Regions from separate parts of the Streptomyces sp. NBC_01717 genome, predicted to be linked through region 1. Evidence: riboswitches for the same ligand, from Rfam matches in the RefSeq annotation. Region 1 holds a riboswitch; each other region holds the start of a gene.

Evidence for each region. A riboswitch is a leader RNA that binds a small molecule or an ion and turns the genes downstream of it on or off. The one in region 1 is predicted to bind cyclic di-AMP.
Region 2: another riboswitch for cyclic di-AMP. It lies ahead of OHB49_RS17800 (C40 family peptidase); the one in region 1 lies ahead of OHB49_RS35275 (C40 family peptidase).
Region 3: another riboswitch for cyclic di-AMP. It lies ahead of OHB49_RS22720 (M23 family metallopeptidase); the one in region 1 lies ahead of OHB49_RS35275 (C40 family peptidase).
Region 4: another riboswitch for cyclic di-AMP. It lies ahead of OHB49_RS37510 (transglycosylase SLT domain-containing protein); the one in region 1 lies ahead of OHB49_RS35275 (C40 family peptidase).

What each region holds. Positions count from the first base shown of each region.
Region 1 covers NZ_CP109178.1:7,779,981-7,784,854, forward strand. The annotation lists gene OHB49_RS35255 (helix-turn-helix domain-containing protein) at 1-615, opposite strand, end outside; gene OHB49_RS35260 (ATP-binding protein) at 819-1,250, shown strand; gene OHB49_RS35265 (LysR family transcriptional regulator) at 1,355-2,269, opposite strand; gene OHB49_RS35270 (LysE family translocator) at 2,342-3,001, shown strand; gene OHB49_RS35275 (C40 family peptidase) at 3,046-3,519, opposite strand; cyclic di-AMP (ydaO/yuaA leader) riboswitch at 3,523-3,695, opposite strand; gene OHB49_RS35280 (hypothetical protein) at 4,023-4,331, opposite strand; gene OHB49_RS35285 (ATP-dependent Clp protease proteolytic subunit) at 4,339-4,874, opposite strand, start outside.
Region 2 covers NZ_CP109178.1:3,970,303-3,975,176, forward strand. The annotation lists gene pcrA (DNA helicase PcrA) at 1-1,817, opposite strand, end outside; cyclic di-AMP (ydaO/yuaA leader) riboswitch at 2,076-2,242, shown strand; gene OHB49_RS17800 (C40 family peptidase) at 2,250-3,395, shown strand; gene OHB49_RS17805 (hypothetical protein) at 3,491-3,844, opposite strand; gene OHB49_RS17810 (C40 family peptidase) at 4,201-4,874, shown strand, end outside.
Region 3 covers NZ_CP109178.1:5,011,106-5,015,979, reverse strand. The annotation lists gene OHB49_RS22725 (aldo/keto reductase) at 52-996, opposite strand; gene OHB49_RS22720 (M23 family metallopeptidase) at 1,183-2,301, opposite strand; cyclic di-AMP (ydaO/yuaA leader) riboswitch at 2,313-2,465, opposite strand; gene OHB49_RS22715 (PP2C family protein-serine/threonine phosphatase) at 2,714-3,910, opposite strand; tRNA gene OHB49_RS22710 (tRNA-Met) at 4,173-4,246, opposite strand; gene OHB49_RS22705 (SPFH domain-containing protein) at 4,364-4,874, opposite strand, start outside.
Region 4 covers NZ_CP109178.1:8,285,873-8,290,746, forward strand. The annotation lists gene OHB49_RS37500 (hypothetical protein) at 101-316, shown strand; gene OHB49_RS37505 (hypothetical protein) at 992-1,147, shown strand; cyclic di-AMP (ydaO/yuaA leader) riboswitch at 1,782-1,969, shown strand; gene OHB49_RS37510 (transglycosylase SLT domain-containing protein) at 1,972-2,739, shown strand; gene OHB49_RS37515 (GNAT family N-acetyltransferase) at 2,873-3,487, opposite strand; gene OHB49_RS37520 (DinB family protein) at 3,546-4,097, opposite strand; gene OHB49_RS37525 (GMC oxidoreductase) at 4,479-4,874, shown strand, end outside.

The DNA of each region.
Region 1 (4,874 bases):
TTCGACGTGTGGAAGTTGGGCGACCCGAATCAGATGGCGCAACTGATTGCGCATCACCAGGCGCCCGCCGACCTCCCGCCGCAGCACCGCCTCGTCGAGCACCGCGGTCAGCCGTAGCGGCGGATCGGTCCGGAGCACCCCCTGCCGGGCGAGCCGCACCTCCACCAGCGAGTCCAACTGGCCGGCGGGCAGTCCGTCCAGCGAAGCACGGGTCACCGCACGCGCGTAGTCGGCGGTCTGCAGGAGCCCCGGCACCACCGAGGTCTCCAGCGTGCGGGCGGTTCGGGCCTGGGACTCCAGACTGATGAAGTCCCGGTACTGGGGTGGGATGAGACCGCGGTAGGCGTGCCACCAGCCGGTTCCACCACCGCCCGCCGAGCCCGCGAGCGTCTCAAGGAGCGTCCGTAACTGTGGGTCGTCCAGACCGTAGGCATCCAGCAGCCGACTCACATCGGCCGGTCTCACACCGCTGGTACCGGTCTCGATCCGACTCACCTTCGACTGATGCCAACCGAGCAGCTGTGCCGCGTCGCGACTCGTCAGTCCGGACGTGTGGCGCAGACTCCGCAGCTCCTCCCCGAGCTTGCGGCGGCGCACCGCGGGACCGTGCTGCATACCGGCCTCCCTCCCTCTCGTGCCGAGGGGCCATCTTGCCGCCCATGTGCGGTGTTCGGGGCCCGAGTTCACCGCTTCGAGCGACAGATATATGCATATCTTGGTGGATCGCCGTCATGGAGGGCCGCATCAGTGGCAGTCTGGCGCGAAGCGCATCCCGGGTCGATCGCGAGTCGGTCCGGGCGGGAAAAGGACGGCTCGCCATGGCAGACCATCAAGAAGCAAGCGTCACTCTGCCGAGCGAGCCGCTCTCGGTCTCCTCGGCCCGCAGGTACGTGGCGGAAGTGCTCGCCGACTGGGGTCTCCCCGATGACACGGAGACTGCCGACGCCATCCGGCTCATCGTCTCCGAGCTCACCACCAACGCCGTCCAGCACACCTTCGGTCAGTCGCCCACCTTCACCGTGGACCTGCGGCTGGAGCGGGAGGAGCAACTGCATCTCGGGGTGACGGACAGTCATCCCCGCTGGCCCCAGCGACTGCCCGCCGCCGTGCGGCAGGACAACGGGCGCGGCATGGTGATCATTCGCTGTCTGGCCAAGGAATGCGGCGGACGCCTCACGGTCACGCCGACCGCCGAGGGAGGCAAGACCGTCTGGATCGAGCTCCCCTGGACGCTCCCCGTCCAGACCTGACCGCCGTCCTCGCGGACCCGGACTCAGGTCCGGCCGTCACGTTTCCATCAGCCGGCAGCCGGCAGCCGGCAGTCGGTGGCGTCGCCGGTCGTCGCGACGCACGGTCACTGCCCAGCAGCCCTGCCGAAGCCGCCGCGCAGCAGTGCGCAGAGCGTCGCGGCCGCCCCACTCGCCCGGTCGCCGTGGTGCACCACCGAGATGGTCCGCCGGAAAGCCGCGGGTTCCAGCCGTCGCACGGACAGGGGCGTCGGCGCCATGGCGGCGACCATCTCAGGCACCACCGCCATCCCGATCCCCGCACTGACCAGGGCGCACACCAGCGCATAGCCCGGTGACTCGCACACCACGGCAGGTGTCGCCCCCGCCTCGGCCAGGGCGTTCTCCACCCCCCGGCGGGGCGGATGGGCCGGAGCGCTGCTGATCAGCGGCCGGCCGGCCAGTTCCGTCACCGGCAGTCGCCCCGTTCCCCCGGACAGCATCTGTCCGACCGCCGTGATCAGCAGCAGCTCCTCGACCAGCAGCGGTTCGACGCAGAGGCCGGACGGCAGCGGCACCGCGGACGCCGGCTCGTACGCGTGGGTCAGCGCGAGATCGACCTCGCCCGCGGCCACCGCCGCGATTCCGTCAGGTGGCTCGTAGTCCGCGACGGTCAGTTCCACGTCGGGGTGGGCGCGGCGGAAGGCGCTCAGTACGGGCGGCAGCAGATGGACGCCCGCGGTGGTGAACGTGCCGACCCGGAGGCGTCCGCCGGAGAGCCCGGCGAGCCGGGTCAGTTCGTGCCGGGCCTGGTCCATCTCGTCGAGGACTCGTCGGGCGCGTACGACCAGCAGCTCGCCCGCGGCCGTAAGACGCGCGCCGCGGTGGTGGCGGACCAGCAGCGTGGCGCCCGCCTCCCGCTCCAGCTTGGCGAGCTGCTGGGAGAGCGCGGGAGCGGTGTAGCCGAGCCGGGCGGCGGCGCGCGTGATCGAACCGGCCTCGGCGACCGCCACCAGTGCCGAAAGGCGTGTCGGGTCGAACATTAAGCGTTCCTTTTGGCCCACCCAGAAGATTGCAAGTACATGGTGAAGGCTACCGCGGTCCATGGTGGACCCATGGATGCACAACTGATCGCCTTCATAGGGGTCGCCGCCGGGATGGTGGCACTGCCGGGCGCCGACTTCACCGTGGTCGTACGGAACGCTCTCGCCTCACGCGTGGCCGGGGTGGCGACGGCGCTCGGCGTTGCCGGCGGACTGCTCGTCCACACCGCGCTGGCCGTCGCCGGGCTCGCGGCGGTTCTGGTCACCGTGCCCGCGCTGTTCCGTACCGTGCAGATTCTCGGCGGGGCGTACGTCCTCTATCTCGGGATCAGCGCCCTGCACGCGGCACGGCGCCGGACCACGGACGGGGGCTCGGACGCGGACTCGGGCTCGGACGCGGGGCGGGCCGGTCGGCCTTCCGTGACCGGAGCCCGACGCGCGCTGCGCCAGGGCTTTCTGACCAACGCCCTCAATCCGAAGGCGCCCGTGCTCTTTCTCAGCCTGCTGCCGCAGTTCGTTCCGGACGGGCAGCCGCCCGTGCCCCGGACCCTGCTGCTGGCCACCGTCGTCGTGCTGCTCGCGCTGATCTGGTTCCCGGCCGTGGCACTCCTGGTGGACCGCCTGGGCCGGTGGCTGCGCCGGCCGCGTGCCGCCCGCGCCATCGAGGGCGGCAGCGGCGCGGCGCTCACCGCGCTGGGGCTGGCGTTGGTCACCGGGCCCCTGCTGCACTGACCGGCGGAGGTGACCGGCAGCCCAAAAGGCGGAAGAGGCGGAGGTCAGCGGACCCGTCCGTACCAGACACTCCTCGTCCAGATCTTCTCCAGCCGCACCACGGCGCCGGTCTTCGGCGAGTGCCAGATCCTGCCCCTACCGGCGTAGATCCCCACGTGGAAGACGCTGGGCCCCCAGTGGAAGAAGACCAGATCGCCGCGGCGCCGCTGTGAGGCCGAGATGTGCCGGGTCTTGTTGTACTGCTGCTGGGCGGTGCGGGGGAGCTTCTTGCCCACCCTTTTGAACGCGTACATCGTCAGACCCGAACAGTCGAAGCGGTGGGGACCCGTGGCCCCGTACCGGTACGGCGATCCCTTCTTCGACGCGGCGATGTTGAGCGCCTTCGCCGAACGAGCCACGGCCTGGGCTTCGGCCACACTGCCGGGGGCGATCACGGAGCCGCCGACGGCGGCGAGCGTCAGAACCGTGGCGGTGCCGGCCCGGGTGAGCAGAGACGGGACATGAACCTGCGCACTCATGCGCAACCCTTCGTCAGCCGCCTGTGAAGGATGACCTGTCGGGTTCGGGCTGGCGAAGTTGCCCGGCCGCATTCGGCGGCTTCACCCCGAGGGTCGACCGGATGTCCGGTCGACCCGTTGTGCTCGGGTCCTCCACTCCTGCCGATCCACTTCTGTCGACCAGGCATCCGGGCGGCGGCAGGACTCGGCGTCCACCCGGACCGCCCCGCCGCGGTGGCGGGGGCTTGTCGTCCCACGGATCTTGACTCACCGAGTGCCGGATTTCCTAGGATTGGTAGCGATATGGAAGATTAGTCGTGATTGATCCGTACGGGTGGGTACGGTAGTTCTGTGAACCCGGCGGATCGCCCCGACCGGTCCCGTACCAGCGGCGGAAGAGCAGAGTCCGTTCACCGGTCACGCCGGAGGCGCAAGTTGAATAATCCCTCGCGCGGGGGATCTCCTACGCCGAACGAGCGAGGAATTTTGATCAGGCCGCCGGGCGTGTCGCGGAAGGGAGTTGATCAACTCGTCTGGGCAGGGGGCACGGTGACCCGCCGGGCCCGCCGCTCCCCGTCCAACACGCGGAGCGCCCGCGCCAAGGTGGCGGCGTGGATCTGCCCTTCACCGCGCTCGTGCATCAACGCGAGTGCGTTCCGCAGGCCGACGGCCCGAGAGGCGAGTGCCTGCGCCGCGCGCAGCGCGCCGTAGGTGTCGCTGCCGTGGGCGGGGTTGATCCGCCCCAACTGGTCGAGCACTTCCAGGTAACAGTCGATGAACTCGCCCTCGGCGCGCGTCAGTGCGGGCAACGGCGGGAACTCCGGTGGCTGCATCGGGTGTTCACCTCGCACCGTTCGGCGGGAGCGAGGTCTTGCGGTTCTCCAGTACGTGGTCCACCAGGCCGTACGCCTTGGCGCCCGGGGCGTCGAGGATGAGATCGCGCTCGATGTCCGCGGCGATCCGCTCGGCAGCTCGGCCGGTGTGACGGGCCAGCAGGAGGGTGAGCTGCTCACGGACGCGGATCAGTTCCCGTGCCTCGATCTCGAGATCGGACGGCTGGCCCTGCAGCGGCTCGGGAAGCGCGGGCTGCTGCACGACGACCCTGGCCCCGGGGAGGGCGTGCCGCCGGCCGGGGGCACCCGCGGCGAGCAGCAGGGCCGCGCTGGAACCGGCCTGTCCGAGGCAGAAGGTCTCCATCTCGCAGGTGAGGTACTCCATCGTGTCGTAGATCGCTGCCATGGCGTCGAACGAGCCGCCGGGGGAGTTGATGTAGAGGGAGATGGGGCGGTCGGGTGCCGCGTGTTCCAGGTACATGAACTGCGCGATCAGGTCGGTGGCGGCGGTGTCGTCGACCGGGGTGCCGAGGAAGACGATCC
Region 2 (4,874 bases), 3.8 Mb from region 1:
AGCGTGCCCGCACTCGCGCCTTCCCCTGCGTCGGACTCCCCTCGCTCCTGCTCGAACTCGAGCGCGACGGCCGCGAGTTCCTGAAGGTTCTCGATGCGGGTCTCGTCCTGCGGGTCGGTGGACGCCTGGAGTTCCGCGAGATAGCCGGTCCGCTCCAGGACCGCCTCCAGCACCACTGCGGGGCCCGCGCCCGACTCGACGATCGTGCGCAGCTCCTCCATCAGCGTGTTGAACCGCTTGACGGCATTGGCGGAGCGGGCCGCCATCCCGTACGCCTCGTCGACGCGGCGCAGCGCCTGCGGGAACGTGATCTTCTCGCGCAGCGACAGGGCGTCGATCATCGCCTCGGCGCGGTCGCCGATGCCGCGCTTCGGCACGTTCAGAATGCGGCGCAGCGGGACGGTGTCCTCGGGGTTGGCGAGGACCCGGAGGTAGGCCAGGATGTCCCGGACCTCCTTGCGCTCGTAGAAGCGCACGCCGCCGACGACCTTGTAGGGCAGGCCGACGCGGATGAAGATCTCTTCGAAGACGCGGGACTGCGCGTTCGTCCGGTAGAAGATGGCGACATCGCCCGCCTTGGCGTCGCCCGCGTCGGTCAGCCGATCGATCTCGTCGGCGACGAACTGCGCCTCGTCGTGCTCGGTGTCGGCGACATAGCCGGTGATCCGGGCGCCCTCGCCCGCGTTCGTCCAGAGGTTCTTGGGGCGGCGGCTCTCGTTGCGTTCGATGACCGCGTTGGCCGCGGAGAGGATCGTCTGCGTGGAGCGGTAGTTCTGCTCCAGCAGGATCGTCGTCGCGTTCGGGTAGTCCTCCTCGAACTGGAGGATGTTGCGGATGGTCGCGCCGCGGAAGGCGTAGATCGACTGGTCCGCGTCACCCACGACGCACAGCTCGGCGGGGGCGTCGGCCGGTCCGGCGGGGCCCACCAGTTCGCGTACGAGCGTGTACTGCGCGTGGTTGGTGTCCTGGTACTCGTCGACGAGGACGTGCCGGAAGCGGCGGCGGTAGTGCTCGGCGACATCGGGGAACGCCTGGAGCAGGTGGACCGTCGTCATGATGATGTCGTCGAAGTCCAGTGCGTTGGCCTCGCGCAGCCGGGACTGGTACATCGCGTAGGCCTGGGCGAGCGTCTTCTCGAATCCGTCCGCGGCCTGCCCGGCGAAGGTCTCCTCGTCGATCAGCTCGTTCTTCAGGTTCGAGACCTTCGCCGTGAACGACTTCGGCGGGAAGCGCTTCGGATCGAGGTCCAGATCGCGGCAGACCAGGGCCATCAGCCGCTTGGAGTCGGCGGCGTCGTAGATCGAGAACGACGAGGTGAAGCCGAGCTTCTTCGACTCACGGCGCAGGATCCGTACGCACGCACTGTGGAACGTCATGACCCACATGGCGTTGGCGCGCGGTCCGACGAGCTGCTCGACGCGCTCCTTCATCTCGCCCGCGGCCTTGTTGGTGAAGGTGATCGCCAGGATCTGGCCGGGGTGCACCCCGCGCTCGGCCAGCAGATGGGCGATGCGGTGGGTGAGCACCCGGGTCTTGCCGGAGCCGGCTCCGGCCACGATGAGCAGCGGCGACCCTGCGTGCACGACGGCGGCGCGCTGCTCGGTGTTCAACCCGTCGAGCAGGGCGGCGGCGTCGATGACGGGGCGGTGGGCGCCGTCCCGGTAGTACGCGTCCCTGGACGGCGGGGGCGCGTCGAACACGCCCGCGAAGAGGTCCTCCGGCACCGCTTCGGGTGCGGAGTCCTCGGGGGGCGGCGGGGGCTCTTCCTCCGAGTGCTGGAGGCCGGCCAGGAAGCTGTCGTCAAAGAGGCTGCTCATCGCTTGACGAGTCTAGGCCGCCGCACCGACACCGTGCGGCCGCATGGCGAACCGCACCCGGCGCACGGGCACATACGGAGACCGCGCGCCCACACCGCGTAAGGGAGGAGGGGGCCGCGCGGCCCGCACCCCGGCCCCCGTCGCCAAGGTCACGAAAATGTATCGGGCATATCGAACATCAACCTTCACAGCAGCACCACGGGTTGGCTAGCGTGCTCGGTCGGGCGGCCCGTACCCCCTGAGGCGAACCACGCCGCGCGGGCCCCCACGCCGAATCCGGGCTGCCCTCGCGGGAGTTCGGAGCCGGGGACCCACATGCATCACCGGGGTGAATCGGTCCATATCTCCACATCCGGACCGTAGGGCAGCCTTCCGTTCCGCCCGAACCCGACAGCTAACCCGGTAGGCGGTCCACGGAAGGAGATGCCGGCCTTGGCGTCGCATCGCAAACCGCGCACCCGGGTGCGCTCCACCACGCCCGCCGTCGGGCTCACGACGGCCGCCCTGGCGGGTGTGACCCTGCTCTCCACACAGAGCGCCACGGCCGCCCCGGCCTCGCCGAAGCCCAGCATCGAGGACGTGCAGAAGAAGGTCGACGACCTCTACCGGCAGGCGGGCACCGCGACCCAGCAGTACAACCAGGCGAAGGAGGCCTCCGCCGCGCAGCGGGGCAAGGTCGACGCGCTGCTGGACGACGTCGCGAAGCGTGCCGGCAAGCTGAACGATGCGCGCAGGGCGCTCGGCAACTACGCGGCGGCTCAGTACCGCACCGGCTCCATCGCGCCGAGCGCCACCTTCTTCCTGGCCGACGACCCGCAGTCGTACTTCGACGAGAACCAGCTGATGGCCCGGATGGCGGGCCGACAGCAGAAGGCGGTCACGGACTTCCGTACGCAGCAGGCCGCGGCGTCGAAGAAGCGCGCCGAGGCGGCGAAGAGTCTGGAGACGCTCACCGAGTCGCAGGCCACGCTGCGGACCAGCAAGGAGAACGTCCAGAAGAAGCTGGGCGAGGCCCGCGCGATGCTGTCGAAGCTGACGGCCGAGGAGAAGGCGCGGCTCGCGGCGCTGGAGCGGAAGAAGGAGGCGGAGGCCAAGCGCAAGGCCGAGGAGCTGGCCCGTCAGCAGGCGGCCGCCAAGGCCGAGGCGGACCGTAAGGCCGAGGAGGCCGCGAACCAGGCCGGATCCGGCGGCGACACGGGGACCGGGACCGGATCGGACAGCAGCGCCACCACGAAGGCCGACAAGGTCCTCGCCTTCGCCCGCGCCCAGTTGGGCAAGCCGTACGTCTGGGGTGCGACGGGCCCGTCGTCGTACGACTGCTCGGGGCTGACCCAGGCCGCCTGGAAGGCGGCGGGCGTCGACATACCCCGCACCACCTGGGACCAGGTGAAGATCGGCACGCGGATCGCGACGGCGGATCTGCAGCCGGGCGACCTCGTCTTCTTCTACGACGACATCAGCCACGTCGGCATCTACAAGGGCGACGGCATGATGATCCACGCTCCGAAGCCGGGCGCGAACGTCCGCGAGGAGTCGATCTACTACATGCCGATATACGGCAGCGTGCGGCCCGCGTAGTCGCGGCCCCGGACAGCGACGAGCCCCCGCCGGAAGGATCCGGCGGGGGCTCGCGCCATGAAGGACAGGGACCGACCCGGGCGGCAGCGGCCGGCTCAGGTCCAGAGCGTCGCGATGAAGATGTTGGCGACCGTCAGCCCGCCGACCGCCGCGAAGACGCCCTTCTCGACCTTCTCCTCGTCCCGCTTGACGTACACCAGCGCGAGGATCACGACCAGGACCGCCAGCTTCACACCGATCTTGATGTTGTTGACCGGCTGGTCGTCCGCCTGGTTGAGCCCGACCAGTGCGATGCCGGTGACCAGCATGGTCAGCGCACCGTGGAGCATCGCCGGGACGAAGCGGGCGGTGCCCGCACCCATCGCCTTCATCTGGGTCAGGAAGCCGCCCAGGAGTGCGGCGATACCGATGATGTGCAGCGCGACGAAGACATTGATGAGTACGTCCATGGGGCCGCAGCCTAGCCGGGGCCATAGCACCGCTCTCCGGCGAGGTGGGGGCTCCTTGGTGTTTCACTTACATCTGCACCAATTGCCTGACTCTGGTGCGTTTTCTCCGATCACTTGATGACATCGCCTCGCCAAATTCGGGCAATAGCCGTCATTACGACTCTTCCTCGTGCCCCGGGTTTAGCGTCCCTATCCAGGTGACCGGCTTCTCCGACGCTCCGCACCCGGACGGCGGCCCGGTCACCCCGCCGAAGAGTCCGGCGGCGCGCGGCTCCCCCTGCCGGCGTCGCCGTCGGACCTCCGCGGGCCCGCCGGTAGGCCCCGACGGGCAGTCGACAGCAAGGAGCCCCGCCCCCGTGGCAGCGCATCGGAAACCCAAGCAGCGCCCGTGTACCGGCTCTGCTGCCCGCACCGCAGCCACCCTCGCGTTCGCCGGGGCCGCGACCGCTGCCGCCCTGCCGGGCGCCGCACACGCCGATCCGCAGCTCACCCCCGCCCAGGTCAAGGCCAAGGTGGACCGGCTGTACCACGAGGCGGAGGTCGCCACCGAGCAGTACAACGGCGCGAAGGAGAAGGCGGCCGCCACCGCCAAGTCCCTGGGCGCACTGCGCGACGAGGCCACCCGCAGGACCGAACGCCTCAACGCCTCCCGCAACGCACTCGGTTCGCTCGCCGCGGCGCAGTACCGCACCGGAGGCATCGACCCCGCCGTACAGCTGGCGCTCTCCTCCGACCCCGACGAGTACCTGCAACGGGCCTCGTACGTGGACCGGATCGCCGACCGGCAGGCCACCGAGGTGTCCAAGGTGCAGCGGCAGGTCACCGAGATCGCCCAGCTGCGCGCCGAGGCGAAGGAGGAACTGGCGGCACTGGGCACCCGCCAGGCGGAACTCAAGAAGCACCGCACGACGGTCAGGGCCAAACTGGCCGACGCCCAGCGACTCCTGGACACCCTGTCGCCCGCGCAGCGCGCCGCGTACGAGCAGTGGGGCACCGCACGCTCCGCCGCCGGCCACGCCGATCGCAGCAA
Region 3 (4,874 bases), 2.8 Mb from region 1:
ATGCCCGGCCGCCGTACGGCAGCGTCCCGCCCCCGCGCTCCCGGTGAGGGCTCAGGCCGACGCCTCGGTGAGCTCCGCCAGTTCCTGTTCGGTCAGCTGAAGGTCGGCCACGGCCACCAGTGCGGGCACCTGCTCGACCGTACGGGCCGAGGCGATCGGCGCGGCGACGGTCGGACGGGCGGCGAGCCAGGACAGGGCGACGGTCGCGACCTCGGCGCCGCGCTCCTTGGCGACCTTGTCGAGTGCGGCCAGGACCTTCTGACCGCGCTCCGACGCCAGGTACTGGCCGGCCTTCTCGGCCCGCGCGCTCTCCACCGACGCACCCGGACGGTACTTGCCGGTGAGGAAGCCCGAGGCCAGGGCGAAGTACGGGACGGCGGCGAGCCCGGCGCGGGCGGCCGTCTCCTGGAGCTCGCCCTCGTACGTGTCGCGGGAGACGAGGTTGTAGTGCGGCTGCAGGGCGACGTAACGTGCGAGCCCCTCGCGCTCGGAGAAGTCCAGAGACGCCTGGAGCCGCTCCGGGCTGATGTTGGAGGCGGCGATCTCGCGCACCTTGCCGTCCTTCACCAGCTGGTCGAGGGCGGTGATGATCTCCTCGACCGGGACGGTCTCGTCGTCGAAGTGCGTGTAGTAGAGGTCGATGTGGTCGGTGCCCAGCCGGCGCAGCGACTCCTCGGCCGCGGCCTTGATGGTGGCGGCGGAGAGCCCCTTGTACGCGGGGTGGGCGCCGACCTTGGTGGCGACGACGATGTCGGAGCGGTTGGAGCGTGCGGCGAGCCACTTGCCGATGACCGTCTCCGACTCGCCGCCCTCGTTGCCGGGGATCCACGCGGAGTACGCGTCGGCGGTGTCCAGGAAGTTGCCACCCGCCGCGACGTACGCGTCGAGTACGGCGAACGACTGCGCCTCGTCGGCGGTCCAGCCGAAGACGTTGCCACCGAGCGCGAGCGGGAAGACCTGGAGGTCGGAAGAGCCGAGCTTACGAAGAGAAGTCATGAATGGATCAACGGACTCCGCCGCGGCCGCTATTCCGTACCGGGGGATGAAAGGGGATCCGCACGGGCATCCGCACGGGCGTCGGCACCGGCGTCGCAAGGACCGGGGACAGCAGACCGGCAGCCCTGACGTCGGGGGGGAGCGTCAGGACTGCCGGGTTCGCGGGGCCGGAGAACCGGCGCGGGCTCAGACGGTGAGGCCCTTGTCGCGCAGCCAGGTCATCGGGTCGATGCCGGTGCCGTCCGGGGTGTGGACCTCCAGGTGGAGGTGGGGTCCGGTCACGTTGCCGGTGGCTCCGACACGGCCGATGGTGTCACCCGTGGTGACCTTCTGGCCGACGCTGACGTCGATCGACGACTGGTGGCAGAACCACAGCTCCGTACCGTCCTCGAGCTCCAGGACCGTGCGGTAGCCGTACGAACCGGACCAGCCCGCCGACTTGACGGTGGCGCTGTGGACGGCCTTGATCGGGGTGCCGGTCGGCGCCGCGAAGTCGAGGCCGGTGTGGTAACCGGAGGACCACATCGAACCGGCTTCACCGAAGGTCGAGGTGATCGTGTACGAGGAGGTGGGGATGGCGTAGGAGGCGGCGAGCTTGGCAAGCCGTGCGGCCTCGGCCTTCGCCTTCGCCGCTTCCTCCGCCTTCTTCTTCTCGGCGGCGGCCTTGGCCTCTGCGACGTCCTGCTTCGCCTTGGCCTCGGCGGCGGCCTTCTCCGCGGCGGCCTTCTCCTCGGCGGCCTTGATCTCCGCTTCGGCGGCGTTCTGCTGCTGCTCGGCCTGCTGGAGGATGCGGGCTCGCAGCGCCTCACCGGCGTCGGTGGTGCCCTGCTCGGCCTCGGCGGTGGTGATGCCGGCACTGGTGAGCGGGGCGGTGGCAGCCGCGGACTTCGCCTGGTCGGTGGCGGACTCGTCGGAGAACAGGGCGCCCACGCCGGGAAGGGACTTGGCGTCGGGGAGGTTGTCCGCGAGAGAGTCGGGAAGGGAGATGGAGACCGGCGGCTTGCTCTGCGCGGTGGCCATGCCACCCGCGCCCACGGCCGCGATGACGCCGACTCCGAGCACCGTGGAGCTGCGGGCGAGCCCGTTGCGCTGCTTGACGACGCGGTGCCTGCCGCGCACGGGGCGGACGGACTCCTCGGTGGGGTTCCATTCCTCCCACGCCCGGTCGGTCTCACCGAAACCGTCGGTCGCGAATTCAGTGGTGAACTCGGCGCCGAAATCGGTTCTCTGCTCGGTTCCGTACTCGGTCGTGAAGTCGGAGCCGAACCGGGAGGGGGCTTCGGGGGCAGGCTTGTTGGACGCCACGGGGGCGCACTCCTTTCCTTCCTTCTCGCCTACCGGGTTAGCTGACGGGTTCGGAGCAGGAAGGTCTCCTACGGATCCCTCTGCCTCTCACGAGACACAGGTGTCCGATTCACCCCATGTAGGTGGTTCCCCGGTTCCCTTACGGAATTCGGCGCTCGCGCACGGTGCCGCCACTGACGACGGCTGGGACAACCGCGCTGCGTTATCGAACGTTAATAGACGGACGGGTCCGATTCCAAGCCGTTCCCACTGATCGTTAACGCCCTTGGCCTGGACTTTACGGGACACAATCGGGCGGAAACGGGCGAGTTGATCGCCACTCAGCCACTACCCGGTTTCTGACGTTGCGTCAAATGTTATGCGGAGCGAGGCCTTTCGATTACGCACGGTGGCATCGCCCTGCGAAGCCCCTTCACCGACTCAGCCCTTCCTCACTCGCATCCCGGCCCACGATCTTCACAGTTCTGCGCCGCTTCGGCTGCCCCTGCGCGGGACGTGCGACCGCGAGCAGCGCCATGTCGTCGGTGGATCTGCCGCCGGTGTGCAGCCGTACGTCGTCGGCCAGCGCGGACAGCAGCTCCTCGGGCCCGGGAAAGATCCGCCCGCGCAGCCGGGCCGCCGGATCGTAGAAGACCCCTTGGGCGTCGCGCGCCTCGGAGAGTCCGTCCGTGTACGCGAGCAGCGTCATCCCGGTGGCCAGCTCCCATACGTCGGCCCGGTCCGTCCACACCCCCAGGTCCATGCCGAGCGGCAGCGCGGGCACCGTCGGGAACAACACCTCCAGCGAACCGTCGGGGTGGAGCAGCAGCGGCTCGGGGTGGCCGCGGTTGACGATCCGCACCTCGGCCGCACCAGGCGGAATCTCGGCGAGCACGGCGGTGACGAACCCCTCGACCGGATCGATCCCGCCCTGCCTCGCCCCCTCCCGCGCCAGCGCCCGCTCCAGCCTCCGCGCCACGCCCTCCAGCGAATCCTCCTGCTCGGCGGCCTCCCGGAACGCGCCGATGACCACCGCCACCGTCCCGACCGCTTCGAGCCCCTTGCCCCGCACGTCCCCGACCACGAGCCGTACTCCGTACGAGCTCTCCGCCACGGCGAACAGGTCACCACCGACGAATTCGTCCGCCTGGGCAGCCTCGTACCGCGCGGCGACATGGAGTCCCCCGATCCGCTCGGACGGCGTCGGCAGCACGGCCCGCATGGCGGTCTCCGCGATGACCCGCGCCGAAGCCAGCTGCTCGTTGCCGCGGCGTACGACCTGGTTGATGACGACGGCGAGGCCCGAGACCGTGATCACGGTGGAGAGCTCGATGGACGGCACGATGTGCAGCAGAGTGCCGCTGGACAACCTCAGCGCGAGGATCGAGAAAATCGCGGCGACGCCGGTAAGGACGGTGTTGGTCAGCGAGAAGAACGGTGCGGCGATCAACGGAGCGGCCACGAACATCGGGACGGCGGTGAAGGGCGGTGGGCTGAGGTAGTCGAACACGAGCCCACCGACGATCATCAGAAACGGCAGCGCACGCACGAACCACCAGGCCCAGCCGCGCACCACGGCACGCCCCCTGGCACGCCCCCGGGCCCGCCCCCCGCGCAGCTCCTTCGCCATCCCCACCTGTGGTCTCCTGCCCGGCGCGCCCTGTGCTGTCCTGGGCGGTGTGCCCTGTCTCATACCCCGTACCCGCACGGCTGTCCCTGCACGGCACACGCACGGCTGACCCTGACCTGTATGCGCACGGCTGCGGACATGCGTCCCGCTTCCCAGGTTTGCCGGAGCGGCGTCGCGCGGCGACTCCTCATCGGCCAAAGGGGGGACGGAAAACACGAATCAGGCCCGGCACGCTTAATGCATGCCGGGCCTGATTCTTCAGTAGCGGGGACAGGATTTGAACCTGCGACCTCTGGGTTATGAGCCCAGCGAGCTACCGAGCTGCTCCACCCCGCGTCGGTAAACACAACTGTACGCCATCAGGAACGCACTGCTGACCACCGATGAAATGGCTGCCCGATCGGACGGCCCCGACGCCCTTCCCGCACCTTTCCCGTCCCGGCCCCGACCGGGTCAGTTCGAGTCGGTGATGCGCGGCGCCGGCTTCGCGCCGACCGCCGGTTTCCCCGCGCTCGCGCTGCGTTGGAGCGAGTGGAGAATGGCCAGCCCCTGGCCCACCACACCCGCCGCCATCTCATTGACCCCGTTGGTGCCGTTGAGCACGGTGAGATTGGCCCCCTTCATCCCGCGGGCGGCCGCGTCGGCCAGCGCCGGCAGGTTCTCCACGATGCGGTTGGCAGCGATCAGTTCCTGGTTGCCGTCCCGGAGCGAGGCGGCGCGGGCGGTGTTGGCGTCGGCCTGCGCCTGAGCCAGGGTCCGTTCGGTGTACGCGTTGCCGTCGGCCTGGAACTTCGCCCGGTCACGGGCGGCCTCGGCGAGCGTGCGCTGCCGGTACGCCTCGGCGTCCGCCGGACGCCTGACCTCCGCCTCCAGCCGCTGTGCGGCCAGCCCGGCCTGCCGCTCGGCCAGAGCCGTCTGCTCCTCGATGACCTCCTGCGACGCCCTGGCCTGGGCCAGCGGTCCG
Region 4 (4,874 bases), 510 kb from region 1:
CCGTTTCGCTCGCTTCTGTCCGACGCCCGATGGACCCTGATCGAGCCGCCCCTGACGGCGTGGCGGAAAGCCCGGCTCCAGGGCCTCGGCGTGAAAGCGAATGAGTGGGTTCACGGCACTGCACCACGTCAGAGACACCACCTTCGCCGAGGACGCCTCACAGCTCCGGACGGGCAACGGGCCCCGCGCCATGGCTACCTGGCGCAACCTCGTCATCGGAGCCCTTCTCCTTACCGGCCGCCACGGCATCGCCGCCGCCCTCAGAAGGAACACCCGCGACGCCACCCGGCCGCTGCACATCCTGGACATTCCATGATCAGAAAGCGGTCGAACCGGCTTCACGCCGAGGCCCTGTGTCCGCAACCGGTACAACTTCCCGTTCATGTGGTGAACATGGTGGATCTGGAGGGCAGCTGATCGGGATTCAGGTGACATCGGCTGATTCAATCGGTTCGGAATAGACCTTGCCCCGACTCCGTCACGACGCACCTGATACGCGACGTAATTCTTGCCGGATCGAATCGATTACGAGGGCCGCGCAACGTGGGAACACACCAGGCGCCAAGGGGTGCACGCGAGCGCATGCCGACTTGCAGGGTTTGCTTCAACACGGCGTCTCCTCTGATGAATGGATGGAGTTGGACAGGGTTGTGGTGGAAGGAATCGAAGGGTGGAATGCTTGCCTCTCGACTCCGTGGCACTTCCCCTTCTTCCAGCGGTCGCTGGATCAACGCCAACGCAAGGCGGAAAGTGGGGCGTTACCGTATTGCATCCGGAGCAGGCGTGCGCACTGCCGGTTTCGACGCGCAGGATGAGGACGGATTCGCATGATCAGCCGAGGCACTGACTGCCGTCGAAGGCTGTCCCGCATCGCCGAGCAGAGGCCTCGCTGCATTGCTCCGGCCTGTCGTGCGACCGATTCCGAATTCCTCCGCGAACCGGGCGGGCCCGAGGAGTACTCGTCCGAAGGGGCGAAGAGAAGGATCTTGCGGTGTGCTCCCGCATTGCCGAGAAGCTGAAGAAGGTCGATCCGGCAGCCTTCGAAGGCCGCGTCGGGTTCATCCGGCCGGAGCTCCTCGACCGCCGGCTCAGCGATGGTGATCACGATGCGCCTCGTCCGGACGGCTGGTGTGCGGCAAGCCGGTGACCGGGCGATGGTCGCGCGGCGAGAGCGACGCAGCGACACGATGATCAGCACCCCGGGCTCCCCATGGCCATCACTTCTCTCGTGCTGCCGGACGGCCCCGGCGGGCGGGTAGGGCGTTTGCGCACCGTGACAGCCATGCCGATGGGGCGTACGGCACCTCCTGCGCCCATCGGGACCGTCGTTCGCGTGAGCCTGCGCGCCCCGGCCGGTGCGCGGCCGCTCGTGTGCCGCAGCCGGTGGAGCGCGTGACGCGCTGCCGCATCAGCTGTCGCCTCCCGCGGGGGGACGCCCGTCCCGACGAGTCGATGGACGGTCGCCCGCCCATAGATGTCTTAAATGTCGGAATTCTGGCAATGAATAGGAATTGCTCGCTTTGCCAGTGAATGCATGATCCGCACAGGTCGAGGTCCTGCCTGCCGGGCAAATCGCCCATTTCGGGCCGAGTGGTGAGAGTCACTTTCCCGGCCCGCGGACGCAACGGCGTACCGCTCGGTTCCCTTCCCCGCAAAGAAAGTTGGCTTCGCGGGCGGGTGTGGATTGCGGATAATTCCCCGACTCGATCTTGTAAATGAATTGTGATCGAAAAGTGGGGGCTTGTTCAGGTCGGAGTTTCTCGCTTACGGTCACCGTCAATCCGGATGGAACGCCGAATCCTGCCGCCGTCCGGGAATCCGACCACCCACGTACGGCAGGAGCGGGGGACCCAGGTAAGCAGCCGATCCGGTATCCGGAACGGCTAGGGGTGAAGCCGTATTCCCATACGGCCAGGCAACTCCAGCCTGAACCCGACAGCTCACCTCGTAGGCGACGGAGAGGAATGCATCATGCCCGCAACGGGTAACCACCGTCGTCGTAAGTCCAGTTCGCTGAGTCGCGGTTTCATCGCCGTGACCGCGGGCGGAGCCGCTCTCGCACTTCCTGTGATCGGTGCGACCACTGCTTCGGCAGCGCCGGCACAGTCCGTCGCCACCGTCACAAAGACTGTGGCGCCCGCTGTGGCCCCGGCCAAGGGAATTTCCGCTGTGAAGGCCACGCCCTCCGTCTATTCCGTGATAGCCGGTGACACTCTTTACAAGATCGCCACTGGACATTCCGTGAGTGGTGGCTGGCAGCAGCTGTACCAGGACAATCGCGAGGTCATCGGAGCCAACCCCGCCCTGATCAGCCCGGGCATGAAGCTGACCCTCGGTGCCAAGGCTGAGACCCCGGCTGTCGAGTCCAAGCCCGCCGCGAGCAGTGCCACTCCCGCCGCCGCGAAGCCCACGACGTACACGAACGACCTCGACGGCTGGATCAAGGAGTCGCTGGCTGTCATGGCGCAGCACGGCATCCCCGGCAGCTACGACGGCATCCACCGCAACATCATGCGCGAGTCCTCGGGCAACCCCAAGGCCATCAACAACTGGGACTCGAACGCCGCCAAGGGCACGCCGTCCAAGGGGCTCCTGCAGGTCATCGACCCCACGTTCAAGGCCTACCACGTGTCCGGCACGTCGATGGACCCCTACGACCCGGTCGCCAACATCACGGCTGCGTGCAACTACGCCGCCGCCAAGTACGGTTCGATCGACAACGTGTTCGGGGCGTACTGACGCCCGGTTGCGTTGATACCGGTTCAGGAGTGACGGGTGGCGAGGGTCCGAGGGGGCCTCGCCACCCGTTCCTGTCTCTGCTCGATGGATTCACATGTCGACCGCCGCGATCAGCAGGGGCGCGGGGCGACGATCAGAAGTCGATCCGCATGACGGCCCGCCTGGGTGTGGGCCTGCTCACCTCGACGAACCCTGCGTCGGCGAAGACGTCACGGCTGCCGACGTGGAGTTCGCCCCAGGTGATTTCCACCCCTGGCCGCGTGATCATCGGGTAGCCCTCGACCGCGCGGGCCCCGCGGTCGCGCGCGAAGCCGATCGTGGCGCGCGCGAGTGCGTACGTGATGCCGCGCAGACGGAAGCCCTTGCGGGTGACGAAACAGGTCACGGCCCAGACGCTGTCGTCGGTCCTGTCCTCCTGCCGTCCGGTCCAGGGGACGCGGGCGCGGAGCAGGCGGGGGTAGGACGTCCGGGGCTCGATCGCGCACCATCCGACCGGCTCGTCGTCCAGATAGGCGACGAGACCGCTTGTCGAAGGCGCACCGGCATTTCCGCAACCGGTCTGCTCACGCAGGCGCTCGGCCCGTTCGGCCAGGGGGACCGAACCCCACTGGGAGCCCGTGATCTTGAAGCGCTGGCACTGGCACATGGACGGATAGTCCGTGGTGCCGAAGATCGTCTGCAGGTCGTCCCACGATGCTTCTTCGGCGGGGACGATCGCGAGCTGATCATCCGGGATCGGCTGGGCCATGCCTGGCATCATCACCGCCCCGCCGCTACCGGAACCGGCCTGTCCGAGAGTGTCGGTCTCATCGTGGCGGGTCCTCCCCGACGAGCCCGTCGATGGATTCGCGGATGAGGTCGGCGTGTCCGACATGGCGTGCGTACTCCTCGATGAGGTCGATCAGCAGACGCCGGAGACTGGGTGACTGCCCGCGGGAGTTGGTGAACGCCGCGAGGTGTCCGACGCCACCCTCGGCCAGCGCCTGCCGGACGTTGGCGCGGGAGCGGGCCGCAGTGTCCTGCCAGAGCGCCATGAGTTGCTCGGGGGTGTCCCCGGCGGCCGAGGACCACTCCCAGTCGGGATCGGCGTCCCAGTCCACCGTGTCCCACGGGGGAGCCGGCTCCCGCCCGAGCAGCTTCTGGGACAAGACGTCGTCCTCCACGAGGGCCAGGTGCTTGAGCAGCCCGCCCAGGCTGATCTTCGAGGCGGCGGCCGTCGTCCGCAGGCCGGCCGCGTCCAGACCCGCGCACTTCCACGCCAGCGTCCTGCGCTGGCGTTCCAGGGAACCCACCAGGGTGTCGATCTCGTTGCCCGCGACCGGTGGTTCCTCGAGCAACGGCTCGTTGTTCTCGCTCATGGCGGGCAGGCTACGGCCAATTCCGGTCGATCTGCTTCCGGAATATGGGGAGTTGTTGTCGGAGCGTGAGGAGTCACGATCGAATCCGTCCGAACACCTCATGGGGCTACCGCATCGGCCGTGGATTCCAGCTTCCTCGCCTGATGTTCGCGACCCGTCACCGGGCCCTGCTGCCTGAGTCGCTGCTTGGCGCTCGGCGGCGGTCGAGCGGCACCGAGCCGGGACCGGCCCGCTGTGCGCTGACGCACGGCGTGGTGTGTCCGGGGCGTGCCGTGAGTGGGCGCAAGTTACCCACAGGTATGTAGTGACTTGACACGCAAACGGCAGTAGAACCAGTTTCACTCTGTCGAGAGTGAGGCGTGTCACATGAGTGACTCTACCATGCGTGATGTAGGCCCCAAGGGCGTATCGCGTCGAAGATTCATCACAGGAACTGGTTCTATTTTAGGAGCCGTGGCCCTCGCGGGTCACAGCACCCCGGCCCAGGCCGGGCTCGGTTCCGCAGCCGCTCCGATCGACTCCGGGGCCCATGTCCCGGCCCTCGTGATCGGCACCGGATACGGCGGATCCGTCGCCGCTCTGCGTCTCGCCCAGTCAGGCGTCGACGTGCACATGATCGAAATGGGGATGGCCTGGGACACCGCGGGCCCGGACGGCAAGATCTTCTCCAACACGACATCCCCGGACAGCCGGTCGTACTGGCTCCGCACCAGGACCAAGCAGCCCCTCAGCAACTTCCTCGGTTTCCCCATCGACAAGGACGTCACCCGCAGCACC